4 regions of the Streptomyces sp. NPDC001890 genome follow, and region 3 is predicted to be linked to each of the others. Evidence: riboswitches for the same ligand, from Rfam matches in the RefSeq annotation. Region 3 holds a riboswitch; each other region holds the start of a gene.
What was found. Region 3 has a riboswitch for cobalamin ahead of ACFYY1_RS05700 (cobalamin biosynthesis protein). Riboswitches for the same ligand answer to the same signal wherever they lie in the genome.
Positions count from the first base shown of each region.

Region 1 (7,117 bases), on a different contig from region 3:
CTCCTGGTAGTTCTTGAAGCCGTTCCACTCGGTGACATGCTGGATCAGCTGTCCCATATTGAGGTTCTGGAACGACAGCAGGACGTTCTTCACCAGGGGATACCCGAGGAAGAGCGCCGTCACCGCTAGTGCGGGGACCATCAACAGGTACGGCGCTGCGCCGATGCCCGGCTTCCGCTTGCTGCCCCCGTGCTGCCCGACGGGTGGTTTCCCGTCCTGCCCGCGGACTGCGGCCGTCCTGGCCACATCCGAGGGTTCGGTCTGCACTGCCATGCTCGCCATCTCTTCCAACAAAGCCCTACACGGAACGGTGCGTACAGCCGGGGCGGCGGGTCGGGACCCGCCGCCCCGGCGCGGGACGCGCTACTGCACTACTGCTGCTGGCTGAGGCGCTTGTTGAGCTCGCCCTCGACCTGCTTGGCGGCGTCGGCGGGCGACTTGCCCTGCAGAACCAATGTCATGTAGGTCTTGATCGGGTTCGGCGGGTTCTCGACCGGCGCCCACTCCGGGATCAGCGGCGTGGTGCCACCGGACTTGGCGGCGGCCGGACCGGCGGCCTCGGCGGCGGGCTGGCCGACGGTGTACTTCTGCATGGCGTCGTTCTTCGGGGACCAGCCGGCCTCCTTGATGAGCGCGCCGTCGTTCTCCTCGGAGAGCGCGATCTTCAGGAACTCCTTGGCCAGGTCCTGGTTCTTGCTGCCCGCGGCCACGGCGAGGTTCGAGCCGCCGAGGAAGACGCCCTCGGGCTTGTCGGCCGTCTCACCGGGGATGGTGAAGAAGCCGATGTCGTCCTTGAGCTTCGGGTTGGCCTTGATGGCCGTGCCGGCCTCGTAGCCCATCGCGATGATGGCGCCGGTCTTGCCCTTGGCGAAGACCTCGGCCTGCTGCGGGGTGGCCTCGTCCTTGTCCTTGGGGGCCTTGGAGAAGGCCTGGTACTGCTTGTAGACGTCCATGGCCTCGGCGACCTTCGGGTCGGCCAGGTTGGAGACGTACTTGTCGCCTTCCTTCTTGACCGGCGAGACGTCCTTGCCGACGAGCAGGCCGTCGAAGAAGTACCAGTTCTGGCCGGGCAGGTAGATCGGCTCGGCGTCGCCCTTCTTCTCGATGGCCTCGAAGGCCTTGAAGAGGTCGGCGCGGGTCTTCGGCGTCTCGGTGATGCCGGCGTCCTTGAAGACCTTCTTGTTGTACATGACGACGCGGTTGCCCACGTACCACGGCAGGGCGTACTGCTTGCCGTCGAAGACGGAGGGCTGGTTGACGCCGTCGGCCCAGGCGGAGCCGATCTCCTTCTTCAGGTCACCGAGGTCGGCGAGGCCGCCGGTCTTGGCGTACGCGGGGGTCTGGGTGTTGCCGATCTCCAGGACGTCCGGCGGGTTGGACTCGGAGAGGGCGGTGGTGACCTTCTGCTGGATGCCGTTCCAGTCCTGGACCTCGATCTTCAGCTTGGCCTTGGTCTTCTTCTCGAACTCCTCGGTGACCTTCTTGGTCCACCCGTCCGGGTTCGAGCCGGACATCGTCCACACCGTCAGGGTCTGGCCCTTGTACGCGTCCGGACCGGCCTTCTTGCCGCTGTCGCCGCCGTCGTCGGACCCGCACGCCGCGAGGCCGATCATCATGCCCGCGACGCCGATCGCCGCGATGAGCTTGCGCTTCACGCCAAACCCTCCTCAGGGATACTGCAACCCCGCCCACCGCGAAGACATTCGACGAGTACTGCTGGGGCTGGACCTGGTCTTTAATGGTTTAGACCAGTACGGGGAGCTTGGCCTAGACCTTTAGGGGTGTCAAGGGTGTATAAGAAGTGCACTCGCGTCCGTTATAGGACCGACACCTAAGGGAGGGCGACCAGCCGTGACCGGACCGTGCCACCATGTGAGCCGCGACAGACGGAGGAGCCGGTGACGGCAGCAACGCAAGCGCCGGGAGGGCGGACCATGGGTGCCGACGGGGGCAGTACGGAGAACGAGACGGGCGCGGCCACACGGACGGCGCGCGTCCCGAAGTACTACCGGCTGAAGCGACATCTGCTCGACATGACGGACACCATGCCGCCGGGCACCCCCGTGCCGCCGGAGCGGACCCTGGCCGCCGAGTTCGACACCTCGCGCACCACCGTGCGCCAGGCACTCCAGGAGCTGGTCGTCGAGGGCCGGCTGGAGCGCATCCAGGGCAAGGGCACCTTCGTGGCCAAGCCGAAGGTCTCGCAGGCCCTGCAACTCACCTCGTACACCGAGGACATGCGCGCCCAGGGCCTGGAGCCGACCTCCCAGCTGCTGGACATCGGCTACGTGACGGCCGACGACACCCTGGCGGGGCTGCTCGACATCACCGCGGGCGGCCGGGTGCTGCGGATCGAGCGGCTGCGACTCGCCAGCGGTGAGCCGATGGCGATCGAGACCACCCACCTTTCGGCCAAACGCTTCCCGGCGCTGCGCCGTTCGCTGGTGAAGTACACCTCCCTCTACACCGCGCTGGCGGAGGTGTACGACGTACGGCTGGCCGAGGCCGAGGAGACCATCGAGACCTCGCTGGCCACCCCGCGCGAGGCCGGGCTGCTCGGTACGGACGTGGGCCTGCCGATGCTGATGCTCTCCCGGCACTCGCTCGACGGGCAGGGCGAACCGGTGGAGTGGGTGCGCTCGGTCTACCGCGGCGACCGGTACAAGTTCGTGGCGCGCCTGAAGCGGCCCACGGACTGAGTCCGTACCCTCGATCGGCCCCCGTGGAACGCGTCACTCCGCGGGGGCCTTTCGCACACCTTGGTACGGACCAACACCCGCATATTTGGCCGGATTTCGAGCATGCATACCCACTCGGCCGACCGTTGCCGGACCGCAATGCGGACGGGGGGTGACGGTGACCGGAAACCTCCCCTAGATTTCCTGCGCATTACAAGGTGCTCAGCGAGGGGACGGAGTCGCCACATGCCAGCAGAACCCGAAGGAAAACCACCCACCGTCACACCGGTGCGGGTGGTCATCGCCCTCTGTCTCGTCGCGCCGTTCGTGGCGATGCTCTGGGTGAGTTCGTACGCGAAGGTGGACCCCACCTTCATCGGCATTCCGTTCTTCTACTGGTACCAGATGCTCTGGGTGCTGATCTCCACCGCGCTCACGATGGTCGCGTACAAGCTGTGGCAGCGTGACCAGCGCGCCCGCAAGGGAGGTGCGTCGGCATGAAGGACGGTGTGAACGGCGTCGCGCTCGGCGTCTTCGTCTTCTTCTTCGTGGCCGTCACGGTCATGGGCTTCCTGGCGGCGCGGTGGCGCAAGGCCGAGAACGAGGCCAGCCTCGACGAATGGGGCCTGGGCGGCCGTTCCTTCGGCACCTGGGTCACCTGGTTCCTGCTCGGCGGCGACCTGTACACCGCGTACACCTTCGTCGCCGTGCCCGCGGCGATCTACGCGGCGGGCGCGGCGGGCTTCTTCGCCGTGCCGTACACGATCCTGGTGTACCCGCTGATCTTCACCTTCCTGCCGCGGCTGTGGTCGGTCTCGCACAAGCACGGGTACGTCACCACCTCGGACTTCGTCCGCGGGCGGTTCGGCTCCAAGGGCCTGTCACTGGCGGTCGCCGTCACCGGCATCCTCGCCACGATGCCGTACATCGCACTCCAACTGGTCGGCATCCAGGCGGTGCTGGACGTGATGGGCGTCGGCGGCGGCGAGACCACCCACTGGTTCATCAAGGACCTGCCGCTGCTGATCGCGTTCGCGGTGCTCGCCGCGTACACCTACTCGTCCGGGCTCCGGGCGCCCGCGCTGATCGCCTTCGTCAAGGACGGGCTGATCTACCTGGTCATCGCGGTGGCGATCATCTACATCCCGATCAAGCTCGGCGGCTTCGACGACATCTTCGCCAAGGCGAACGAGGCGTTCTCGCAGACCAACCCGGCCACCGGCAAGCCGCGCGGCGCGCTCGCACCGGGCGAGGCGGGCCAATGGGGTTACGCCACCCTGGCGCTGGGCTCGGCACTGGCGCTGTTCATGTATCCGCACTCGATCACGGCGACGCTCTCCAGCCGCAGCCGGAACGTGATCCGGCGCAACACCACGATCCTGCCGCTGTACTCGCTGATGCTGGGCCTGCTGGCACTGCTCGGCTTCATGGCCATCGCCGCCGGGATCAAGGTGGACAACGGACAGCTGGCCATCCCGCAGCTGTTCGAGAACATGTTCCCGGACTGGTTCGCGGGCGTCGCGTTCGCCGCCATCGGCATCGGTGCGCTGGTGCCCGCCGCGATCATGTCGATCGCCGCGGCGAACCTGTTCACCCGCAACATCTACAAGGACTTCCTGAAGCCGGACGCGACCCCGGAGCAGGAGACCAAGGTCTCCAAGCTGGTGTCGCTGCTGGTCAAGGTCGGCGCACTCGCCTTCGTCCTCACCATGGACAAGACGGTCGCAATCAACTTCCAGCTGCTCGGCGGCATCTGGATCCTGCAGACGATGCCGGCCCTGGTCGGCGGCCTGTTCACCCGCTGGTTCCACCGCTGGGCGCTGCTCGCCGGCTGGGCGGTCGGCATGGTGTACGGGACGGTGGCCGCGTACGGGGTCGCCTCGCCGACCCAGAAGCACTTCGGCGGCTCGTCCAAGGAGATCCCCGGGATCGGCGAGATCGGCTACATCGGCCTCACCGCGTTCGTGCTGAACGTGGTGGTGACGGTGGTGCTCACCTTCGTCCTGAACGCCGTGAAGGCACCCGCCGGGACCGACGAGACCTCCCCGGCCGACTACACCGCCGACGCGGGCGACCCGGGTGTCGAGGCGGAACTCCCGCCGGCCACGGCGGGCGCTCCGGGCGGCCACTGACGACCGCGCCCCACGGCCTGCGGACGGCCCGTCGAGCCCCTTTCCCCAAGGGGTGCGACGGGCCGTCCGCCGTCTGTCCGAAAGGGCCGCAGAACGCATCCTGTGGTCCCGGCGTTTGCCGACCGACACAACATGTGGGGGCTGCCTCTTCGGGCAGCCCCCACATGTATGCTCGTCCTCGCTGTCGCCGCAGGGGAATCCGGTGCGAATCCGGAACTGTCCCGCAACGGTGTATTCAGTGCGCTTTTGTGCACCCCCGAGTCAGTCCGATGACCTGCCGGCAGCGCATCCGGCTCGACCGAACCGGATGCCCAGACGTCCGGGCCTCGCGGTTGGGCCGGTGGACGCCGTGCGAAGCGCTGCCCTGCTCCGGGTCCGCGCGCCCGCAGGGCTGCCCCGATCCCCGCCGGCCCCGAGCCGAGCGAGGGAGAGCACCACGTGACCATCGCGCCAGCCGATCCGGCATCAGTCGCCGCGTCCGCCGCAGCCGAGTCCGAGGCCGCCGCACAGGACGGACCGGGAACCGCACTGCTGCGGACCCTGACCGATCTGACCGCCGACCTGCCCGACACCGACCCCGGCCGGGTCGCCGCCGCCGCACTGCGCGGCCGCAGCGCCCGCGCCGACGAGGCCGAGCTGCGGGCGCTGGCCACCGAGGCCGCCGCGGGGCTGATCTCCGAGGACCCCGCCTACTCCCGGCTCGCCGCCCGGCTGCTGACCCTCGCCATCGCGGACGAGGCGGCCGGCCAGGGCGCGGTCTCCTTCTCCGCCTCGGTCGCCGTCGGCCACCGCGAGGGCCTGATCGCGGACCGGACCGCCGAGTTCGTCGCCCGGCACGCGGCCGCCCTCGACGCGCTGGTGGAGCGTTCGCTGGCCGACGGCGCGGACGACCGCTTCGGCTACTTCGGGCTGCGGACCCTGCACAGCCGCTATCTGCTGCGCCACCCGCACACCCGCCAGGTCGTCGAGACGCCCCAGCACTTCATGCTGCGGGTCGCGGCCGGGCTGGCCGAGGACGATTCGCAGCGCGCCCTGGACGAAGTGGCGGCGCTGTACGGGCTGATGAGCCGGCTCGACTACCTGCCCTCCTCCCCCACGCTCTTCAACTCCGGCACCCGGCACCCGCAGATGTCCTCCTGCTATCTGCTGGACTCCCCGCTGGACGAGCTCGACTCGATCTACGACCGCTACCACCAGGTGGCCCGGCTCTCGAAGCACGCGGGCGGCATCGGTCTGTCGTACTCCCGCATCCGCTCCCGCGGTTCGCTGATCCGGGGCACCAACGGGCACTCCAACGGCATCGTGCCGTTCCTGAAGACGCTCGACGCCTCCGTCGCCGCGGTCAACCAGGGGGGCCGCCGCAAGGGCGCCGCCGCCGTCTACCTGGAGACCTGGCACGCGGACATCGAGGAGTTCCTGGAGCTGCGCGACAACACCGGTGAGGACCAGCGGCGTACCCACAACCTCAACCTGGCGCACTGGATCCCGGACGAGTTCATGCGCCGGGTCGACGCGGACGGCGACTGGTCGCTGTTCTCGCCCGCCGACGTGCCCGGCCTGGTCGACCTGTGGGGCGACGAGTTCGACGCCGCGTACCGGGCCGCCGAGGCCCAGGGCCTGGCCCGCAGGACGATCCCGGCCCGTGAGCTGTACGGCCGGATGATGCGCACTCTCGCCCAGACCGGCCAGGGCTGGATGACGTTCAAGGACGCCTCCAACCGGACCGCGAACCAGACCGCCGAGCCGGGCACCGTCGTCCACTCGTCGAACCTGTGCACCGAGATCCTCGAAGTCACCGACGACGGCGAGACGGCGGTCTGCAACCTGGGCTCGGTCAACCTCGGCGCGTTCGTCGCCGACGGCGCCATCGACTGGGAGCGGCTGGACGCCACCGTCCGCACCGCCGTGACCTTCCTGGACCGGGTCGTCGACATCAACTTCTACCCGACCGAGCAGGCCGGCCGCTCCAACGCCAAGTGGCGCCCGGTGGGCCTGGGCGCCATGGGTCTTCAGGACGTCTTCTTCAAGCTGCGGCTGCCCTTCGACTCCCCCGAGGCCCGCGCGCTCTCCACGAAGATCTCCGAGCGGATCATGCTCGCCGCGTACGAGTCGTCCTGCGAGCTCGCGGAGCGCTCGGGCCCGCTGCCGGCCTGGGAGCGGACACGTGCCGCGCGCGGTGTGCTGCACCCCGACCACTACGACACCGAGCTGAACTGGCCGGAGCGGTGGGAGGCGCTGCGCGCCCGGGTCGCGAAGAGCGGGATGCGCAACTCGCTGCTGCTCGCCATCGCGCCGACGGCGACGATC
Region 1 covers NZ_JBIATE010000002.1:780,348-787,464, reverse strand. Annotated here, with positions in the region: gene ACFYY1_RS09720 (carbohydrate ABC transporter permease) at 1-273, opposite strand, end outside; gene ACFYY1_RS09715 (extracellular solute-binding protein) at 372-1,655, opposite strand; gene ACFYY1_RS09710 (GntR family transcriptional regulator) at 1,935-2,699, shown strand; gene ACFYY1_RS09705 (DUF3311 domain-containing protein) at 2,925-3,179, shown strand; gene mctP (monocarboxylate uptake permease MctP) at 3,176-4,810, shown strand; cobalamin riboswitch at 4,966-5,107, shown strand; gene ACFYY1_RS09695 (ribonucleoside-diphosphate reductase subunit alpha) at 5,249-7,117, shown strand, end outside.
Region 1: it holds a riboswitch for cobalamin, as region 3 does, so the genes downstream of both, ACFYY1_RS09695 (ribonucleoside-diphosphate reductase subunit alpha) here and ACFYY1_RS05700 (cobalamin biosynthesis protein) in region 3, are expected to answer to the same signal.

Region 2 (7,117 bases), on a different contig from region 3:
GGGCAACACGACGGCGTCCGGGACGGGCACCACGGCCATGGGAGCAGCGGGAGCCGCCGGAGCGGCCGGGGCCATGGGTGCGTCCGGTGCCGGACGCACCACCGGGTCCGACAAGTCGGCCATGACCGGCACCACCGCATCCGGTACGGGCACGGCCCGGACCACCTCGTCCGGCATGGCCGGCGCCGGATCCGGTCCGGGCCAGGGCAGGCACCGCGGCGCCGGGGCGGCCGGCACCTCGCGGCCCCTCGTCGGCGCCGGGGCGGGCTCCGAACGGTCCGCCGACCTGGGCGGCAAGGAGGAGATGATCCGCTCCGAGGAGCAGCTCCACGTCGGCACCGAGGAGTACGAGAGCGGGCGGGCCCGGCTGCACAAGTACGTCGTCACCGAGAACGTCACCAGGACCGTGCCGGTGACGCACGAAGAGGTGCGCCTGATCCGTGAGCCCCTCCAGCCCGGCGAGAAGACGACGGAACGGGCCGCGATCCGCGAGCAGGACGTCGAGGTCACCCTGCACGCGGAACGCCCGACCACGCGCAAGGAGACCGTGGCCGTCGAGCGGGTGCGGATGGAGACCAAGAAGGTGACCGAGCAGAAGGAGGTCTCCGCCGAACTCCGCAAGGAGCAGATCGACTACGCGGACGGCACCGACATCGGTGGCAAGGACATCGGGGGCGAATTCGGCCGGGGGCGCCGCCGCTGACCCCGTACCGCACACCGCGGCGAACGGCCGCAACCGGAAAGCTCTCAGGGCGGACCCGCGCAGTGCCGGGGTCCGCCCGACCGCTCGCGTGACGCCCGGCCGCTCTCGTGGCTCCCGGCCGCCCTCGTCACGCCCGACCGCTCTCGTCACGCCCGGCCGCCCTCGTGGCTCCCGCCGCCGGACGCCACGTCCCCGCGGGCCGCCCCGGCAGGAAGCGCACCGAGGGCCGCCCGTCCGGGCCGTCCGGCGTGACGCGGGCGGCGACCCGGTAGACGTCGGCGATCAGCTCCTCGGTGATCACTTCGGTGGGGGTACCGGCGGCCACCACCCGCCCCTCCTTCAGCACCGCGATCCGGTCGCAGAACATCGCGGCCAGGTTGAGGTCGTGCAGCGCGATCACACCGGTGAGCGGCAGCGAGGCGATCAGCGCGAGGAGTTCCAGCTGGTGCTGGATGTCGAGGTGGTTCGTCGGCTCGTCGAGCAGCAGCTCGCGCGGCTGCTGGGCCAGCGCACGCGCGATCTGGACGCGCTGGCGCTCGCCCCCGGACAGGGTGTGCCAGGACTGGTCGCCGCGGTCGGCCAGACCGGTCCGCGCGAGTGCTTCGCGTACCGCCTCGTCGTCCGCCCGGTCCGGTGCCGACCAGGCCCTGCGGTGCGGGATGCGCCCGAGCCGCACCACGTCGAGCACGCTCAGCTCGACCTGGGTGACGGCGTGCTGGTCGACCACCGCGACCCGCCGGGCGACGGTGCGGCGGCCGGCGTCGGCCAGCCGCAGTCCGTCGAGGGTGACCACACCGGTCTCCGGGGCGAGGACTCCCGCCAGCACACGCAGCAGGGTCGACTTGCCGGAACCGTTCGGTCCGAGCAGCCCCACCGTGGCGCCCGGCCCCGGGGCGAGGTCGACCCCGTCGAGAATGAGGCGGCCGCCCGCCGTCCGGCTGACCCGTTCGGCACGCAGCCCCGCTGCCGCCGCGTCCGTCATGCGGTCCTCCGGGTGCGGTACAGGACCAGGACGAACGCGGGCACACCGATCAGCGCGGTGACCACGCCCACGGGCACCTCCTGCGGGTCGAGGACCGTCCTGGCGAGGGTGTCGACCCAGACCAGGAACACGGCTCCGGCCAGCGCCGTGACCGGCAGCAGCCGCCGGTGCCCGGAACCGGCGAGGGCACGGGCGGCGTGCGGCAGCACCAGACCGACGAAACCGATGGCGCCGGCCGAGCTGACGAGTGCGGCGGTCAGCAGCGCGGTCGTGCACAGCAGCACGATCCGGGTACGCGCGACATGGACGCCGAGCGTGGCGGCGGCGTCCTGGCCGAACGCGAAGGCGTCGAGCGTACGAGCATGGCCCAGGCAGACCAGCAGGGCCACGGCGAGAACGGCGGCGCAGACCCACACATCGCTCCAGCCGACCCCGCTGAGCGAGCCGAGCAGCCAGAACAGCACCCCGCGGGTCTGCTCGGCGTCGGCGGCGGTCATCACGACGAAGGAGGTGAGCGCGGAGAACAGCTGCATGGCCGCGACACCGGAGAGCACCACCCGGTCGGTCGTGCCGCCCAGGGTGTGGCTGAGCAGCAGCACGAGGGCGAACGAGCCGAGCGCCCCGACGAACGCACCGGTCGAGATCGACACCGCTCCCCCGCCGACACCGAGGACGACGACCACGACCGCCCCGGTGGACGCGCCGGAGGAGACCCCGAGGACGAACGGGTCGGCGAGCGGGTTGCGGAGCAGCGACTGCATGACGGTGCCGCAGACCGCGAGCCCGGCGCCGCACACCGCGGCCAGCAGGGTGCGCGGCATGCGCAGGTTCCAGATGATGCCGTCCCGGATCGGGGAGAGCTGTGACCGCCCCCAGCCGAGGTGCGCGGCGACCGCGGACCAGACGTCGGCCACCGAGACGCGGGCGGGGCCGATGGTGACGGCGACCGCGACGGAGCCCAAGAGCAGCGCGATGCCGCCGGCCCACAGGGCCCCGCCGCGCAGCCGCCGTACGCCCGTCGTGGTGCGCGCCGACGCGGTGGGGGCCGTCGGCACGGCCACCGCCGTGCCGGGTCCGGTCCGCGTCATCCCGCGAGCCCGAACCGGCGCAGCCCGGCGGCGACGTGTTCGACGCCCTCGACCGTCCGGATGGACGGGTTCATGGCCTGGCCGCTCAGCAGGACGTACCGCTTGTGCCTGACCGCGTCCATGTTCTTGGTGACGGGGTCGGACTCCAGGAACTCGATCTTCTTCGCGGCGCTCTCGGCGGTCTGGGCCCTGCGGGTCAGGTCGCCGATGACCAGGACGTCGGGGTTGCGGTCGGCGACGGTCTCCCAGTTGATCTGGGGCCATTCCTCGTGGGTGTCGTCGAAGACGTTCTTCGCTCCGAGCGCTTCGGTGATGACTCCGGGTGCTCCGCAGCAGCCGGCCAGGTACGGGGCCTTGGAGTCGGAGAACCAGTACAGGAGGGTGGCGCCGGAGGCGTCGATGCCCTCGGTCGCCTTCTTCACCCGGTCCCGCAGCCGCGCCACGAGCGCGTCGCCGCGCTCCGGTACGCCGAACACCCGGGCCAGGTCGTGCACTTCGCCGTAGACGCTCTCCATGGTGAGCGGCGCGGTACGGGCTCCGTCGCCGCCGCCGCTGTTGTCCTTGCCGGTGCAGTCGGCGGGCGAGACATAGGTGGGGACGCCGAGCGATTCGAACTGTTCACGGGGGGCGACGCCGCCCTTGGCGAGGGTCGACGCGAACGAGGCGCTGACGAAGTCGGGTTCCTGGTCGAGGACCTTCTCCGAGGACGGCCGGTTGTCCGAGATCCTGGGCACCTGGGCGTTGGCCTTCTCCAGGCCCTTCATCACCGGGTCGGTCCAGGTGGCGGTGGCGGCCATCCGGTCGGCGAGACCGAGGGAGAGCAGGATCTCGGTCGATCCCTGGTCCACCGGGACGGCGCGGCGCGGCGCGGCCTCGACGGTGACGGTGCGTCCACAGTTCTTCAGCGTCACCGGATATCCGTCCGCGGGGCCCGGTTTCGCGCCGGACCGACCGGCTCCGCCTCCACAGGCGGTCAGCAGGACGAGTCCCGCCGAGAACAGGGCGACGGTGCGGACGGGGCTGGCTATGGACGTCACGGAGTCCCTCTGCGTCTCTGGGCCCATGCGCGGAGCCCGTTGTACTGAGTCCCCCGGTCCGGAACCGGACCGAGGATGCCAGCAGGTCTTCGGACTCGGGTTCTTTCGGACGGGGCGCCTTCCCGGGCACCCGAGGGTGGTCCCAGTGGCCGTGGCCCCGCCCGTCCCCCTCACCGCTGCGCGTCAGTTCCGGATTCACACCGGATTCCCTGACCCCTACGTGGAGTTTGACTGGCCCCGGCAAGCTATCACGTGCCTCCGTGCGGTTCTCGGGCGGTTGTGCGGCTCACGGGCGGTGGTGGCCGGTGGTACGCCGGGCCGTTTTCCCGTCGCACCACCTGCCTGCTGCCTGCGGAACGGCCCTCAGGGACGCTGAAGGGCGAGGACCGCGTTGTGGCCGCCGAATCCGAAGGAATGGCTGACGGCGCGCCTGATGGGCCGCCGCAGAGGTTGCTTGGTGACGCAGTCGATGTCGAACTCGGGCGCCGGGGCATCCAGGTTGGCGATCGGAGGGACCACTCCGCGCTGGAGCGTGAGGACGGTCAGCCCGGCCTCGATCGCTCCGGCCGCCCCCATGCAGTGCCCCAGTACGCCCTTGGGTGCGGTGACGGGCGGCCGGTGCGGGTAGACCCGGGCGATGAGGGCGGCCTCGACGGCGTCGTTGACCGGGGTCGCCGTGCCGTGCGCGTTGACGTGCTCGACGTCCTCGGCCGCCCAGCCCGCGTCGCGCAGCGCGGCCTCCACCGCTGCCTGGGCGACCTTGCCGGAGGGGCGCGGGCTGATGGGGTGGTGGGCGTCGGTGGTGGCGCCGGTGCCGGCGAGCAGCGCCCGAGGGGCCGCGTCCCGGGCCCGCGCGTCGTCCGTCCGCTCCAGCACCATGACGGCCGCGCCCTCGCCCATGACCAGGCCGGCCCGGTCGGCCGCGAAGGGCCGGCACAGTCCGGCCGGGTCGCCGTCCCGCCGGGCCCCGGCCCCGGACCTGGCGAACGCGGCCATGGCCGCCGGGTAGACGATCGACTCGGTGGCTCCGGCGATCGCGATGTCGCACTGCCCGGTGACCAGCAGGTCGCGGGCGACGGACAGCGCGGTGGCGCCGGACGAGCAGGCGGTGCACGGCGCCATGCTGGGGCCGGTGGCCCGCAACTGGATCGCGATCTCGGCGGCGGGCATGTTCGGGATGGTGAGCAGGATGCCCGACGGCGAGGTGGCCCCGGCGCCGAGCCGGTCGAGCACGACGGCCTGCTCGGTCAGCGAGGCGGAACCGCCGCTGCTGGTGCCGACGACCACCGCGACGCGGCTGCCCTCCCACCGGGCCGGGTCGAGCCCGGCGTCGGCGACCGCCTCCCGGGCGGCGAGCACGGCGAGTTTCACGTACTTCCCCATGCGGAAGGACGCCCTGCCACCGATCGCGGCGTCCAGGTCGATGCCGTCGACCATGCAGGCGAAGTCGATGGCGCAGCCTTCGAGTTGGGCGACGGTACGGGCCGGTGACGCTCCCGCGCACACACCCCGCCAGGTGGACTCCGTGTCGTTGCCGACCGGGGTGATCATGCCCAGGCCGGTGACGGCTACGGCCGGCCTGTTCATCGGGCGTTGCTCATCGCTGCCCCGCCGCCCATCCGCGCGCCGCTGCCGGCCGCCGCGTCGATGAACCGTGTGATGTCGGCCAGCGTGGCGTCCTTGGGGAACTGGTCGAAGCCCCGGTCGCCGCCGGCCGTCTCCCTGATGAGGACGGCGAACTCGGCGACGGCGAGGGAGTCCATCTCCAGGCTGTCCATCGTGGAGCCCGGGTGGATCTCCGCTGCGGGGACCTTGAAGGTGTGTGTCAGAACCTCGGTGATCTTGGGGTGAATCGCGCTCATCAGCTTTCTCTCCATCATTCGGTCCGGCTGTCGGGGCCGGCGGTGAAACCGCCCCGACGCCGAATCAACTAGGAGGAGTGCCTCCAGTTACGCCTTGTGCCGAACCGATTCGCCACCGTCCTCCCCGCGCTCCCCGCACCACCGGGCCAGGACGGACGCCGTACCCCAGAAGGCCAACAGGACAACGCGTACCCCGAGGGCCCCGGCCGCCTCCCTGATCCGACGGCTCCGCACAGCTGTTCCCTTCCTCGTCATGGCCGTCACCGCTCGCCCCGAGCCGCTTCCCGGCCCCCGTCGGTCTGCCAGAAAGCTCCCGGATCGTCGTAGGCGTCCACGTAGTCGGCGCCGGCGATCGGCCAGTCGGCGAGCAGTTGCGGCGGCAGCGCGAAGGATTCGACGAGTTCGGGAAGGTGGGCGGCGACCGTGGTGATGAGCTCCTCCATCCGGTCCGGCAGGCCGTTGACCTGGTCGGCGGTCAGCAGCCCCGCGGCCAGCAGATCACCGGCGTTGCGGGCGATCCGGTCCAGCGCGAAGAGCCGCTCCAGCTCGCCGAGCCGGTCGCGGGCGGGCCCCTCGGGCAGCGCGGCCACCGCCTCCGCGTACGCCTCGGCCGCCTGCCGCTGGGCGTGCGCCTCGACGCCGCGCAGAGCGGGCCCGGACGCCGCGTTCCACCGCGCCAGCGGATCGCCGTGCGGTGCGCGGCCGATCCGCCGCCGGGCCCGGCCGAACCAGATCCGCTCCAGCTCCGCGAGCAGCCCGCCGAGGAAGCCGGGATCGTCGAGATCACCGGGTCCGCCTCCGGGGGAAGGACCGGGTCCGGGCGGTGCGGCGGCGAAGAGCATCTCCGCGGCCGCCTTGGCGTGGATGGCCAGATTGTCGCCCTCGGCGGTGATGGCGCCCTCCACCCCGGTGAGGAGCTCGCTCATGCCGTTGTGCTCCAGGAGTGCCTGGGCGCCGCAGCGCTCCCGGGACTCCACGATCACGGACCTGGCCTGCCAGGTGATCCACCCCTTGGCGACGGCGACCAGCCGCTCGGCCTCCTCCCGCCGCTCGCCGCGTTCCCAGCGGTCCAGGGCCCTGCGGTGCAGCAGGCTCATCGCGAACACGGTGGCCATGGCCGAGGCGAGCGGACCGTGGTGACTGCGGTGGGCGATCACCGGCACCCGGTGCGAGCCCCGGGGACCCGAGATGTACCGGTGGCCGCCGTAGCGGACGGCGACCGCGAGCGTCGCGCGCGCACAGCCGACCGCGCAGGCCGTCATCGAGATCTTGCCGGAGGTGACGCGCCCGATCGACGCGAGGAAGCGGCGCCTGCGGTTGTCGACGGCGCTGCTGAACTCCCCGTCCGCACCGATCCGTCCGTGGTCCCCGTCGAGCAGCGCGGCGCGTCCGACGAAGACCCGGTCGAAGGAGGTCAGGCAGTGGTCCACCGGGCTGCCCGTGCG
Region 2 covers NZ_JBIATE010000009.1:148,389-155,505, forward strand. Annotated here, with positions in the region: gene ACFYY1_RS23105 (DUF2382 domain-containing protein) at 1-703, shown strand, start outside; gene ACFYY1_RS23110 (ABC transporter ATP-binding protein) at 831-1,685, opposite strand; gene ACFYY1_RS23115 (FecCD family ABC transporter permease) at 1,682-2,773, opposite strand; gene ACFYY1_RS23120 (ABC transporter substrate-binding protein) at 2,770-3,810, opposite strand; cobalamin riboswitch at 3,873-4,061, opposite strand; gene ACFYY1_RS23125 (beta-ketoacyl-[acyl-carrier-protein] synthase family protein) at 4,174-5,397, opposite strand; gene ACFYY1_RS23130 (acyl carrier protein) at 5,394-5,672, opposite strand; gene ACFYY1_RS23135 (acyl-CoA dehydrogenase) at 5,933-7,117, opposite strand, start outside.
Region 2: it holds a riboswitch for cobalamin, as region 3 does, so the genes downstream of both, ACFYY1_RS23120 (ABC transporter substrate-binding protein) here and ACFYY1_RS05700 (cobalamin biosynthesis protein) in region 3, are expected to answer to the same signal.

Region 3 (7,117 bases):
GAGGCACCCATCGCCGCCGCGTCCAGCAGCAGGTCCACGAGGTGGTCGTGGAGCAGGTTGACCTCGTCGACGTAGAGGATCCCGCGATGCGCGTCGGCGAGCAGGCCCGGCTCGAACGCCTTCACGCCCTCCGCGAGCGCCCGCTCGATGTCGAGCGCCCCGACGAGCCGGTCCTCGGACGCGCCGACCGGCAGCTCCACCATCCGGGCATCGCGCGACACACCGGTCCCGGCCTCGTGGGGGCCGTCCGGACACGCCGGGTCGGGCGACGCGGGGTCGCAGGAGAAGCGGCAGCCGGAGACGACGTCCACGTCCGGCAGCAGCGCCGAGAGCGCGCGCACGGCGGTGCTCTTGGCGGTGCCCTTCTCCCCGCGCACGAGGACGCCGCCGATGTTCGGTGCGACGGAGTTGAGGAGCAGGGCGAGTTGCAGGTCCTGCTGCCCGACGACGGCGGTGAACGGGAAATGCGTGCTCACGGGGCGATCCCTCCTGCGGGTGAATGGGCATGAAGAAGGCGGTCTCGGGACACGCTGTTCACCGGCGGCCGCCCGGAGCCGCGGGGGCGGCGGGGGCTCCCGGAGCGATGAAGGGAAGCCCCACCGGCGCGCCCGACTCGATGAGCCGCAGCAACGCGTCGGTGTCCGCGTGCTCCTCGACGAGATCGCCGAGGCGGTCGAGCTGCTCCTCGCGCAGCGTCGCGAAACAGGTGTCCGGAGCGGGGACGAAACGCCGGCCGGCGGCCCGCGCGACCTCGGCCAGGAAGCGGCGGCGGAACGCGTCGCTCTCCAGCGAGCCGTGCCAGTGGGTGCCCCACACGGAGCCGACCCGGCAGCCGTCCAGGAACGCCTCACCGCCCCGCACGTCCGCCACGCCGTGGTGGATCTCGTATCCCTCGACCGGCGCGCCGAGCGCCTCGCCGACGGGCCGGGCCAGGGTCTTCTCGCGGTCGAAGCGGATGCGTACGGGGAGCAGGCCGAGGCCCGCCACCTGTCCGGCCCGCGACTCGACCTCGTCCTCGATGTGCTCGCCGAGGACCTGGAAGCCGCCGCAGATGCCGAGGACCGGCCGGCCCTCGGCCGCGCGCCGCACCAGCGCGTCGGCGAGGCCGCGCTCGCGCAGCCAGGCCAGCGCCTTCACGGTGCCGCGGGTGCCGGGCACGACGACCAGGTCCGCGTCGGACAGTTCCTCGGCGCGGTCCACGAACCTGACGACGACGCCGGGCTCGGCGGCCAGCGCGTCGACATCGGTGAAGTTCGACATCAGCGGCACCGCGCACACCGCGACGCGCAGCACGTCCTCGCCGTGCGGCGGCGCGACGACCGACTCGCGCACGGCTCCGCGCAGCGACACCCGCAGCCCGTCCTCCTCGTCGATGCCGAGGCCGTGGGCGAAGGGCAGCACACCGTACGTCGGCCGGCCGGTGAGGTCCCGCAGCATCTCCAGGCCCGGCTCCAGCAGCGAGACGTCGCCGCGGAACTTGTTGACGAGATAGCCGGCGATCAGCGACTGGTCCTCGGCGGCGAGCAGCGCCGTCGTACCGAAGAACGAGGCGAAGACCCCGCCGCGGTCGATGTCGCCGACCACCACCACCGGGAAGCGCGCCGCCCGCGCGATGCCCATGTTCACGATGTCCGTGCGCCGCAGATTGATCTCGGCCGGGCTGCCCGCCCCCTCGCAGATCACCGCGTCGTACGTGCCCCGGAGCTGCTCCAGGCAGTCCACGACCGTGGAGAGCAGCGCCTCCTGCCTGCCCCCGTGGTAGCCGCGGGCGCTCATCTCGCCGACCGGCTTCCCCATCAGGACGACCTGGCTGGAGCGGTCGCTGCCGGGCTTGAGCAGGACCGGGTTCATCAGCGCGCTCGGTTCGACGCGGGCGGCCTGGGCCTGCATGGCCTGGGCGCGCCCGATCTCGGCGCCCTCCCGGGTGACGAACGAGTTGAGCGACATGTTCTGCGCCTTGAAGGGCGCCACCTTCACGCCCCGGCGCACGAGCCAGCGGCAGATCCCTGCCGTGACGACGCTCTTGCCCGCGTCGGAGGTGGTTCCGGCGACCAGCAGTCCGCCGCTCATGCGTTGCTCCGTCCTGTGGGGCGAGGTCCCGTGCCGTTCCTCGTCGTGCTGCGGCGACCCGCGATCCGCCGTGCGGCGAGGGCCGCGCCGAGCCGTCCCGCCACGCACACGCCGAGCGCCAGCGCACTCACCCGGCGCGACAGCCGTACCGCGCGCTCGATGTCCGCGGTCTCCACCGCCCGGCCCGTCTCCCCGTTGAGCACGGGGCGGTGCTCCACCCGGCCGCCGTAGGCGAGGGTGCCGCCGAGCCGTACGCCGAGCGCACCCGCGAACGAGGCCTCCACCGGGCCCGCGTTGGGGCTCGGGTGCTTCGCGGCATCGGCCCGCCAGGCGCGGACCGCGCCACGCGGGCGCCCCCCGGCGGCCACGGCGAGCAGGGCCGTGAGCCGGGCGCCCGGCCAGCCCGCGAGGTCGTCGAGGCGGGCCGAGGCCCAGCCGTAGCGCAGGTGCCGGGGCGAGCGGTGCCCGACCATGGCGTCGAGGGTGTTCGCGGCCCGGAATCCGGCCAGCCCGGGAACCCCGGCCAGCGCACCCCACACCAGGGCGCCGACCACGGCGTCCGAGGTGTTCTCCGCCACGGACTCCACCACGGCGCGGGCGATCTGCGGTCCGTCCAGGGAGTGCGGGTCGCGTCCGCACAGATGCGGCAGCCGCTCCCGGGCCAGCTCGATGTCACCGGCGGCCAGGGCGGAGCCGATGGCCCGCGCCTCGCGCCCCAGGGACGTACCGCCGACGACGGACCAGGTGGCGGCGGCGGTCAGCGCCACGGAGGCGGCGGGACTGCGGCGCACGGCACGGGTGAGCAGCGCGGCACCACCCGCTGCGCCTCCGGCGCAGACGAGGGTGTGCAGCGCGCCCCAGCCGCGGTGATCGCGCCACAGACGGCGCTCGACGCCCGCCGCGGCCCGCCCGAAGGCGGCGACCGGGTGTCCCCTGCGGGGGTCACCGAGCAGCAGGTCGCCGATCAGACCGGCCGTGGCGCCGTACGCGAAGATGCGGTCGGCTCGCACGGCTCAGCCGGCGCTCGCGCCTCGGCGGACCTTCGTACAGGAGGCTCTCGGTGAGAGCACCGGGACAGCGGACGCACGGCAGCCGGGCATGGCGATATGTCCTCACTCAGGGTCCGCGCCCTGGTTCGACGTGACCGGCGACAAGAGTCTCCTGGCTCCCGGATCCGCGGTTCCCCCGGCCTTCCAGCCCGCTCGCGCGAGCCGTGACTTCCGGTGTGGGGGACCGCTCCCCGGTGACAGTGGCGGGACCGCGCCGGATTCGCACCGGCTTCCTCTGCTGTCGCCGTAATTGGCTCCGGCAGTCCACCACGCTCTGCGAACGCCCGTCAACCTGCCGTTGACCTGCGGCGGCGCAGTGTGCTGAGACGCACATCGGGCCGGACACACATGGTGTCCGGCCCGACGGGGGAGCGTGCGCGGGAGCTGCTCAGGCGACGATCAGATAGATCCCGTACGCGACGGCCGCCGCGCACAGCCCGAAGCAGACGTACGCGCCGGCGCGGGCCAGCAGCAGCGAGCCGCCGGAGCCGCCCTGCGCCGCCGGTTCCGGCTGCTTGGAGAGGCCGACGATGCCCAGGGTGAAGAGGCCCACCAGCGCGACGGTGACAACGAGGGAGACGCCGAATACGGAGCCGAGGGCTGCCCAGTCGATGTTCATGCTGATTCCTTAGACGGCCGGCCTGTCGGACGGCTCAGACGGTGGCGGGTCGCGCCGGGTCCTGGGTGGTTCCGGCCGGGGCCGGAATGGTGGTCGTGAGGTTCAGGTCCGGCGTCTGGGCCGCGGCCGCGGTGGGCGGCGGGCTGACGGCGGCGATGGCCTGGGTGACGACGCCCGCGGGCTCGGCGTCGCCGTCCGACGGGGCGACGTCGCCGTGGCCGACCGGCTTGCGGCGCGACACCAGCCAGATGGCACCGGAGCCCGCGACCAGCAGCGCCGCGACGACCACGACACCCCAGGTGCCCTGCTTGGTGAGGAGCTCCGCGCCCGCCCCGACCAGACCGGCGGCCGGCAGGGTCAGACCCCAGGCGACGAACATCCGGGTGGCGGTGGACCAGCGGACCACACCGCCCTGCCGGCCGAGGCCCGCGCCCATCACGGCGCCGGAGCAGGACTGGGTGGTGGAGAGCGAGAAGCCGAGGTGCGAGGAGGCCAGGATGACCGTGGCCGCGCTGGTCTGGGCGGCGAAGCCCTGCGGCGGCTTGAGGTCGGTGAGCCCGCTGCCCATGGTGCGGATGATGCGCCAGCCGCCCAGGTAGGTGCCGAGCGCGATGGCCGTACCGGCGCAGACGATGACCCAGACCGGCGGGTTGGCGCCCGGGTTCAGGACGCCGCCGGTGACCAGGGCCAGGGTGATGATGCCCATGGTCTTCTGCGCGTCGTTGGTGCCGTGGGCGAGCGAGACCAGTCCGGCCGAGGCGATCTGGCCGGCCCGGTAACCCTTGGCGGTGGCCTTCTCCTGGGCGTCGTTGCGGACCTTGCCGCCGATCCGGTACGTCAGCCTGGTGGCCAGCAGCGCGGCCAGACCGGCGACGATCGGGGCGGCGACCGCGGGGAGCAGCACCTTGGTGACGACGGTGCCGCCGTTGACGGACGACCAGCCGGCCGACATCACGGCCGCGCCGATCAGACCGCCGAACAGGGCGTGCGAGGAGCTGGACGGCAGTCCGACCAGCCAGGTCAGCAGGTTCCACAGAATGGCGCCGACGAGTGCCGCGAAGATGACTTCTGTCCGCAGCCCGTCCTCGTTGATGATCCCGCCGGAGATCGTCTTGGCGACCTCCACCGACAGGAACGCGCCGACGAGATTGAGAACGGCGGACATGGCCACCGCTGTCTTCGGTCTGAGTGCACCGGTCGAGATGGTGGTCGCCATCGCGTTCGCGGTGTCATGGAAACCGTTCGTGAAATCGAACACTAGAGCTGTCACGATCACAATCGCGAGTAGCAGCGTGATGTGTTCCATTTACCCAGGCAATCGTTCGACGTCATTGGCACGTGGACCGTAGGCAACCTGGGTGAACGGAAGGTGAACTGGGCAGGTCGCTGTGGTGTTCCAAACTGGAGCCAGAGTATTCCGCTTATTGCCGGCGGGGGAGTGTCCGGGCCGTGCGGCAAGGAGTGACGGGGGCTTCCGGAGGGGCGGGACGGCGGCTTGCGGCGGGGCGTCACTGTGGCCGATCGCATACCCGTTCGCCCTCGGGGCTGACAGGATCGGCGCATGAGCGATCAGCAGCGGGACGCGATCGGACGGGCCTGGGACGGCGTCGTCGCCACCGCCCGGCGGACGGCGGCCGAGGGCCTCGTCGTCGGGACCTCGGGCAACGTGTCGGCACGGGTCGGCGACACCATCCTGGTCACGCCGAGCGGGGTGCCGTACGACCGGCTGGGCCCCGAGGACGCCGTCGGCGTCGATCCGGAGGGCAACCGCGTGCTCGGCGAACTCGCCCCGACCAGCGAACTGCCCCTCCACCTCGCGGTCTACCGGAACACCGACGCGGCCGCCGTCGTGCACACCCACGCGGTGCACGCCACCGCCGTCTCGACACTGGTTCCCGGGGTCCCCCCGGTCCACTACGCCGCCGCCATGCTGGGCGGCCCCGTCCGCGTCGCCCCCTACGCGCGCTACGGCACCGAGGAACTGGCCGTGAACATGCTCGCCGCCCTGCGCGACCGCACCGGCTGCCTGCTCCAGAACCATGGAACCGTCACCTACGGAGCCACCCTGGACCAGGCCTACGACCGGACCGCCCAGCTGGAATGGCTCTGCAGGCTCTGGCTCGCCGCGAGCTCCGTCCCCGGACGCGGCCCGAGCCTGCTCTCCCCGGAGCAGCTGCAGGATGTGCAGGAGGCGCTGAAGGCGTACGGACAACCGGGCCGACCGGCCGGTCCGGTCCACCGGACGGCGTAGGGGCCGCCCCGCCCGCTGGCAGGGTCCCGCACCCGCCACGACACTGAAGCGGTGCGCCCGGCAACAGTTACGGCAGCAGCCGTCACCACGATCCTCGGCGTCGGTGCGGCAGCGGTCGCGGCCGGCCGGTACGCCAGCGACGCCGCCCTCAGGGCGCCGTCCGGACGACCCCTCCCCGCCGACCGCAGACTCACCGTCCACGCCACGGCGGCCGGGCAGGTCACCCTGACCCGCTCCTTCACCGCCCTGCGGCCCGGCACGTACGGACTGACGGGCAAGGACGTCCACGCCGTGGTCGGCCCGGTGATCGAGCACGCCCATCACGCCCCCGACACCGTCGTCCGCAGACTGGAACGCGTCGACCGCGGCAGCCTGGAGACCGGTGCCAAGGTCCGGGTCACCCCGCAGCTGCACAGCGGCGACCCGTCCTCGGCCCTCGGCCTGGACCACCGGGACGTCGAGATCCCCGGCGAACTCGGCACCCTGCCCGCCTGGTTCCTGCCCGGCCCCCGCGACACCTGGGTCATCACCGTGCACGGCATCGGCACCACCCGGGAACACCCCATGAACGTCATGAGGTTCCTGCACGGCCTGCGGCTGCCCGTGCTCGACCTGGCCTACCGCGGCGACGCCGGAGCCCCGAGGTCCCCCGACGGCCTCGCTCATCTCGGCGAATCCGAATGGCGCGACCTGGACGCCGCGATCCGCTTCGCCGTGCGGTACGGAGCCGAGAAGGTCATCCTGCACGGCTGGTCCACCGGCGCCTCCATGGCGCTGCTCGCGGCCGTCAACTCCGCGCTGCGCGACCGGATCTGCGGCCTCGTCCTGGACTCCCCGGTGCTGGACTGGGCCACCACGCTGCGCGCCCTGGCCCTCGCCCGCGGCGTCCCGGCAGCCCTGCTGCCGCTCGCCGTCCGCGCCGCCGAGGGGCAGACCGGACTGCGCGGCGCCCGGCTGCTCGACGGCTCCCTCGCCCCGGCACTGCGCGCCCCGACCCTGATCTTCCACGGCCCCGACGACCGGCTCGCCCCCTGGCAGCCCTCCCGCGACCTCGCCGCCCGTCGCCCGGAGCTGATCGCCCTGCACGCCGTACCGCAGGCTCCGCATGCGGCAATGTGGAATGCCGAT
Region 3 covers NZ_JBIATE010000001.1:1,289,480-1,296,596, forward strand. Annotated here, with positions in the region: gene ACFYY1_RS05690 (putative cobaltochelatase) at 1-476, opposite strand, end outside; gene ACFYY1_RS05695 (cobyric acid synthase) at 535-2,070, opposite strand; gene ACFYY1_RS05700 (cobalamin biosynthesis protein) at 2,067-3,080, opposite strand; cobalamin riboswitch at 3,225-3,356, opposite strand; gene ACFYY1_RS05705 (hypothetical protein) at 3,508-3,738, opposite strand; gene ACFYY1_RS05710 (anion permease) at 3,773-5,044, opposite strand; gene ACFYY1_RS05715 (class II aldolase/adducin family protein) at 5,300-5,989, shown strand; gene ACFYY1_RS05720 (alpha/beta hydrolase) at 6,041-7,117, shown strand, end outside.

Region 4 (7,117 bases), on a different contig from region 3:
GGTGCCGTACTTCGCAGTCGCGGTCCTGCCCAGCCGGATCGGGGCACCGCGTCCCGAAGGCGCCCCGGAGGGTGGCGAGGTGGCCGTGGTGGGTACCGGCCCGGCCGGGCCGCTGTGGCTGACCCCCGAGACGCGCGGGGTGCTGGCCGCCGCCGACGACCTGGTCGGCTACACCACGTATCTGGACCGGGTGCCGGTGCGGCCGGGGCAGGTGCGTCATGGCTCGGACAACAAGGTCGAGTCGGAGCGTGCCGAGTTCGCCCTCGATCTGGCCCGGCGCGGGCGGCGGGTGGCCGTGGTGTCGGGCGGTGACCCGGGGGTCTTCGCCATGGCGACGGCCGTCCTCGAAGTGGCTTCGCAGGACACGTACGCGCGGGTGCCGGTGCGGGTGCTGCCAGGGGTGACGGCGGCCAACGCCGCCGCCGCGCGGGCGGGTGCGCCACTGGGCCACGACTACGCGACGATATCGCTCTCCGACCGGCTCAAGCCGTGGGAGGTGATCGCGGAGCGGCTGCGCGCGGCCGCGACGGCGGATCTGGTGCTCGCGCTGTACAACCCCGGTTCACGCAGCCGGACCTGGCAGGTCGGCAAGGCCCGTGACCTGCTGCTCGAACACCGCTCGCCGGACACGCCCGTGGTCCTCGGCCGGGATGTCGGCGGGCCCGCCGAGAGCGTGCGGACGGTGCGTCTGGGCGATCTCGACCCCGCCGAGGTCGACATGCGCACGATCCTGCTCGTCGGGTCCTCGCAGACCCGCTGGGTCGAGCGCGGTGACGGGCGGCAGATCGTCTGGACGCCCCGCCGCTATCCGGAGGGCTGAGAGTCTGCCGGGTGGCCTCTGACCGGGCGGCCACGTGACAGGCCCTGAGCCGGGGCGCGGCCGTCGGCTACCTGGCGCGGAGGATGTGTGCGCGGAGCCAGGCGACGGCCTCTTCCGGGTCTTCGACGACCGGGATGCCCTCGGGCACGGGGGGCCGTCGCACCACCACCACCGGGATCCGCGCCTCGCGGGCCGCGGCGAGTTTGGGGGCCGTGGCGGCGCCACCGCTGTCCTTCGTGACGACGACGTCGATGCGATGACGGCGGATCAGCTCGCGTTCCCCGTCCAGGGTGAACGGGCCCCGGTCGAGCAGCACCTCCATGCGGGCGGGGTACGGGGCTTCGGGGGCGTCCACCGAACGCATCAGGAACCACAGCTCGTCGAGCCCCGCGAAGGCGGCCAGTCCCATCCGTCCGGTCGTGAGGAACACCCGCCGGCCCAGCGCGGGCAGCGCCGCCGCGGCCTCGGCGAGGGAACCGGCCGGGTGCCAGTCGTCGCCGTCACCGGGCACCCACCCGGGCCGGCGCACGGCGAGCAGGGGAACATGGGCGGCGGCGGCGGCTGCGGCCGCGTTGAAACTGATCGTCCCGGCGAAAGGATGGGTGGCGTCGATGAGCGCGTCCACGTGGTGGGTACGCAGCCATGCGGCGAGTCCGTCGGCTCCGCCGAAACCACCGATGCGGACCTCGCCGGGCGGCAGCCGCGGGCCGGCCACGCGTCCGGCGAGCGAGCTCGTCAGCCCGGCACCGGCCGGAAGCACCTCCACCAGCAACTCGGCGAGGCGGCGGGCCTCCGTCGTTCCGCCGAGTACGAGTACATGCATCGGATCCATCCATGGGTGAGATTGAGGGCGGACGCAGCGCCCAGCTGAAACACACCGGTCTGCGGCCCGGCTGGACCACCGGCGCCTGTGCGACCGCGGCGGCCACCGCCGCGTACACGGCCCTGCTGACGGGCGACTTCCCCGACCCGGTGACGATCACCCTACCCAAGGGGCAGACGCCCGCCTTCGCGCTCGCGGTGGAGGAGCTGGCCGAGGGGCGGGCGACGGCCGGGGTGGTCAAGGACGCGGGGGACGACCCCGACGTGACGCACGGCGCTCTGGTCCGGGCCACCGTGCGGCGGCTGCCGCCCGGCTCGGGTGTGGTGTTCCGGGCCGGGCCCGGGGTCGGTACGGTCACCCTTCCCGGACTGCCGCTCGACGTCGGGGAGCCGGCGATCAATCCCGTGCCGCGTCAGTTGATCCGCGACCATGTCGCACGGGTCGCCGCGGAGCACCGGGGGGCGGGGGACGTGGAGGTCACCGTTTCGGTGGACCACGGCGAGGAGATCGCCCGCTCCACCTGGAACCCGCGCCTCGGCATCCTGGGCGGTCTGTCGATCCTCGGCACGACCGGTGTGGTGGTGCCGTACTCCTGCTCGGCGTGGATCGACTCCATCCGCCGCGGTGTGGACGTGGCCCTGGCCGCCGGGCACACGCATGTGGCCGGGTGCACGGGTTCCACCTCGGAGCGGACCGTGGTGTCCGAGTACGGGCTGCCGGAGATCGCGCTGCTCGACATGGGCGACTTCGCGGGCGCGGTCCTCAAGTACATCCGCCGTCATCCGGTGGACCGGCTCACGGTCTGCGGCGGGTTCGCGAAGCTGTCTAAGCTCGCCGCCGGCCACCTCGACCTGCACTCGGGCCGGTCGCAGGTGGACAAGCCGTTCCTGGCCCGCCTGGCCCGGCGCGGTGGTGCGGACGAGGTGCTGGCGGCCGAGGTGGCGGTCGCCAACACGGGACTCGCGGCGCTCCAGTTGTGCCTGGCGCGGGGTGTTCCGCTCGGTGACCTGGTGGCCGTGGCGGCGCGGGACGAGGCGCTTTCGGTGCTGCGGGGCGCGCCGGTCGCCGTCGATGTCATCTGCATCGACCGGGCGGGCACGGTCGTCGGGCGCAGCGAGGTGCGCTGACCGGCCGCCCGCCCGGTGCGACGGCTGCCGAAGGGCTGTCCCGTGGTCCCTGGTGGGCCACGGGACAGCCCCCGGTCAGCAGACGTGGCGTTCGCGTGCGGGCGAGTAGAGGTGGCTGTCGCGGAACTGCTCGGCGCCCAGGGTCCGGCCGACCATGATGACGGCGGTACGGATCACGCCCGCCGCCTTCACCTGCCCGGCGATGTCGTCGAGGGTTCCGCGCAGCACGATCTCGTCCGGGCGGGAGGCCAGCGCCACCACCGCGGCCGGGCAGTCGGCCCCGTAGTACGGCAGCAGTTCCTCGACGACGCGGTCCACGTACCGGGCGGCGAGGTGCAGCACGATCAGGGCGCCGCTGCGGCCCAGGGTGGCCAGGTCCTCGCCCTTCGGCATCGCGGTCGCGCGGTGGGCGATGCGGGTGAGGATGACGGTCTGGCCGACGGTCGGCACGGTCAGTTCCCGCTTGAGCGCCGCAGCGGCGGCCGCGAACGCGGGTACGCCGGGCACCACTTCGTAGGGCACCCCCGCCGCGTCGAGCCGGTGCATCTGCTCGTTGACCGCGCTGAACACCGAGGGGTCCCCCGAGTGCAGCCGGGCCACGTCGTGACCGGCCTCGTGCGCTGCCAGCAGTTCGGCGGTGATCTGGTCGATGTCGAGCTGCGCGGTGTCCACCAGGCGGGCGTCCGGGGGGCATTCGGCGAGCAGTTCCCGGGGCACCAGGCTGCCCGCGTACAGACACACCTGGCAGGAGGCGAGGAGGCGGGCGCCGCGCACGGTGATCAGGTCGGCGGCCCCCGGGCCCGCGCCGATGAAGTACACGGTCATGTGTTGTCTCCTGGGTGTTGCGCGGGCTCGGTTGCCGAGGGTGCCGCTTCGGGACTGGTCAGGGGTTTGCGTACGGACCACTGGGTGACGGGCATGGCCTGCCGCCAGCCGGTGAACCCGCCGACCGGCACGGCGTGCGCGACCGCGAGCCGGACCAGTTCGCCGCCGTGTGTACGGTGTGCCTCGGCGAGCAGCGCCTCGGACTCCAGCGTGACCGTGTTGGCGACCAGTCGTCCGCCGGGCGGCAGCGCGTCCCAGCAGGTGTCGAGCAGGCCGGGCGCGGTCAGCCCGCCGCCGATGAACACGGCGTCGGGCGTGGGTAGTCGGGCCAGGTTGCCGGGGGCGGGTCCGGTGAGCACACGCAGGGCCGGTACGCCGAGCCGGTCGGCGTTGCGTGCGATGCGCCCGGCGCGTCGCGAGTCGCGTTCGACGGTGATCGCGCGGCAGGAGGGGTGGGTCCGCATCCATTCGATGGCGATGGATCCCGAGCCTCCGCCGATGTCCCACAGGAGTTCGCCGGGGGCGGGTGCGAGCACACCGAGCGTCGCGGCCCGGATGTGCCGCTTGGTGAGCTGCCCGTCGTGTTCGTACGCCGCGTCGGGCAGACCGGGTACGGCGCCGAGGCGCAGGGCTTCGGGGGTGCGTCGGCAGTCGATCGCGATGATGTTCAGCGGGTCGCCCGGTGGGTGCGGCCAATGGTCCGCGGTGCCCTCCAGGCACGCTTCGTCCGCTCCGCCGAGCTGTTCGAGCACGCGCAGCGGGCTCGGTCCGAAGCCCTGTTCGCGCAGCAGCCCGGCCACCGCGGCCGGGGTGGCCGCGTCCGCGCTCAGGACCAGGACGCGCCGGCCGTGGTGCAGGGCGGCGGCCAGCCGGGCGGCGGGGCGGCCGACCAGGGTGACGACCTCGGTGTCCTCCACCGGCCAGCCGATCCGGGCACAGGCGTAGGACACCGAGGACGGGTGGGGCAGGATCCTCGGCGCACCGGTGCCGAGCACTTCGGTGAGGGCCCGGCCGATGCCGTAGAACATGGGGTCGCCGCTGGCCAGCACGGCGATCCTGCTCCCGGCGTGCGCGGCGAGCAGACCGGGGACGGCGGGCCGCAACGGCGAGGGCCACGGCACCCGTTGTCCCCGGCAGGACGGCGGGAGCAGGCCGAGTTGCCGCTCGCCGCCGATGAGGACCTGTGCGTCGACCAGCTCCGTGCGCGCCGCGTCGGTCAGTCCCGCCCATCCGTCGGCGCCGATTCCCACGACGGTCACCGCAGGTGGGACGGGTTGTTCGGGTGGTGCGAGAGTCACGGACGGTACCTCGGTGTTCAGTGGATGACGCAGCCGAACTCTACTGTCCGGCCGTGAGGGGGCAGCGGCCGGGCGGCCGCCCCGGAGCCTCGCTCAGGAGGTCGCTTTCCGCAGGTGTGCGGCGGGTGGACCGATGGGTGTGGCCACGGGCGGTCATCGCTTTCGCTTCGGGCCGTGCGCCTACGTGATCAGAGGAGCAGCCCGGGCGCGGAGCGCCCTGCGCAGCACCACTCGCAGTCCACGGCGAATTGACAGGAGCCTTCGCCACCGCGGGTGATCGGGCTCGCGGGGCCCGATGTCGGGCTCCGCCCACCGTTGCGGGTCAGCGCCGGATTTCGACCGGACTTCCCCCGCGGGGCACGTGCAGCTTATAGCTCGCGCGGACAGGCGGTGCGGGACACCCCCGCAACGGGGCGGGGGCAGGCGGACCTCCGTGCGACCGGGGGCGGCTCCGCGGAGGCCCGCGCCGCGGATCACGGGTCGGGGTGGGCGGTGCCCAGTTGCGTGGCGCGGCCGGGTGGTCGATCCGGGTCGGGATCGGGTCTCCGGAGTCCGAGCCGGATTCGTGCCGTGCTACGAATGCGACGGTCCGGGTCGGTGCCCCTGCCCGCTGCGGAGTTGGACCGGGAGCGGCACGCTGTCGCCCTGACGCGCCTGAGCGCGGCGACCGGTCCGGAGGTCGCCGCGCCGTGGGCGCGGAGGGTGATGATGGACGGTGCACCGGGCAGGTGCGCCGTCCGGCACGGGATGGTCCGGATCAACTCGCGGTCCGGCACGCGCTGTTCCGGATCAGTTCGCGGTCCGGCACGCGATGTTCCGGACCGGCTGGCGTCAGGATGCGGATGCGCCCTGGACCAGCAGGCCCGCCCGCACCACGCGCTGCGGTCGCTTGAGCACGGTCACATCGGCCAGCGGGTCGCCGTCCACGACGATCACGTCGCCCGCGAAGCCGCGGGCGAGCCGGCCCACCGTGTCTTCCAGGCCGAGGAGCCGGGCGGCCCGGGTGGTGGCCGTGCGGATCGCGTCGAGTGCGGTGAGGCCCGACGCATGCATCAGTTCCACCTCGCGTCCGATGGGCTTGACCTTGCCGCCGGAGGAGTCGGTGCCCGCCACCACCAGGATCCCCATCTGGTGGGCCGTTCGCACCGCCTCCTTCAGGACCGGCAGATACGCACGCCCGCGCTCGGCCAGCACCGGGTCCGACGAGTCGGCGAGTCCGGCGATCGCGCTCAGCGTCGGCGTGAAGGCGGTGCCCCTGCGCCGCATGTCGTGCAGGGTGCGCTCGCCCACGAACACCCCGTGCTCCAGGGAGCGCACGCCGGCCCGGACCGCGTCGTCGCAGCCGCGCTCGCTGTAGCTGTGGCACAGCACGCCCTTGCCGCCGCGCCGTGCCGCCGCCACCACCTCGGAGAGCTGCTCGTACGAGTAGACCTGGGCCAGCGGGTCCTGTTCCGGCAGACCCGCGCGCTCGTTGACGCGCGTCTTGATCACGTCGGCGCCACGGGCGACGTTCACCTCGACGACCCGGCGCAGCGCCTCGGCGGACCGGACGCCATCCTTCGAACGCGCGAGGGGCGTGAGGTCCGGGTCGGCCAGGATGGTGTCACCCAGGTCGGGGGTGACGAAGACGCCGGCTGCCCGCAGGCGCGGGGCCAGGGCGGGGGCCTGGCGGGCCAGTTCCCGTACGGCGATGTCCTGGTAGAAGTTCGTGGAGCCGCTGCGTGCGCTGGTGGCGCCCTGGCGGACGGCGTCGAGCGCCTCGGTGGCGGTGTTCAGGTGGATGTGCGCGTCGACGAGACCGGGGAGCACCCAGCTGCCGTGCGCGTCCAGGACCGGAACGCCGTCCGGGATCTCGACCCGGTCGCGCGGCCCGGCCGCCCGCACCCTGCCGGAGCGGATGACGACGACCGCGTCCTCGGTGACATGGCCGGTCTCCGGGTCGAGCAGCGTGCCGCCCTCGACGACCAGGTCGCCCGAGTGCGCGGGCGTGCTGCCCGGTGTTCTCGGCTGGGCCGCCACCGCGGACGGTGCCACCGAAAGGGCGGCTGCCGTACCCGCCAGTGCTGCGGCCCCTGCCAGCACACCACGGCGCGTGAGTCGGCTGGAGGGGGGCGGGACGGACTCGACACACATGGCGGGCTCCTCGTATCCGATGTATCCGATACACAACCGGGAGCCATTTTGTATACCACGATGAATGGCGAGGCAAGGGTTCACCGAGATC
Region 4 covers NZ_JBIATE010000013.1:37,113-44,229, reverse strand. Annotated here, with positions in the region: gene ACFYY1_RS26910 (precorrin-2 C(20)-methyltransferase) at 1-820, shown strand, start outside; gene ACFYY1_RS26905 (cobalt-precorrin-6A reductase) at 888-1,643, opposite strand; gene ACFYY1_RS26900 (cobalt-precorrin-5B (C(1))-methyltransferase) at 1,655-2,770, shown strand; gene cobM (precorrin-4 C(11)-methyltransferase) at 2,846-3,595, opposite strand; gene cbiE (precorrin-6y C5,15-methyltransferase (decarboxylating) subunit CbiE) at 3,592-4,893, opposite strand; cobalamin riboswitch at 5,144-5,266, opposite strand; gene ACFYY1_RS26885 (amidohydrolase family protein) at 5,725-7,026, opposite strand.
Region 4: it holds a riboswitch for cobalamin, as region 3 does, so the genes downstream of both, cbiE (precorrin-6y C5,15-methyltransferase (decarboxylating) subunit CbiE) here and ACFYY1_RS05700 (cobalamin biosynthesis protein) in region 3, are expected to answer to the same signal.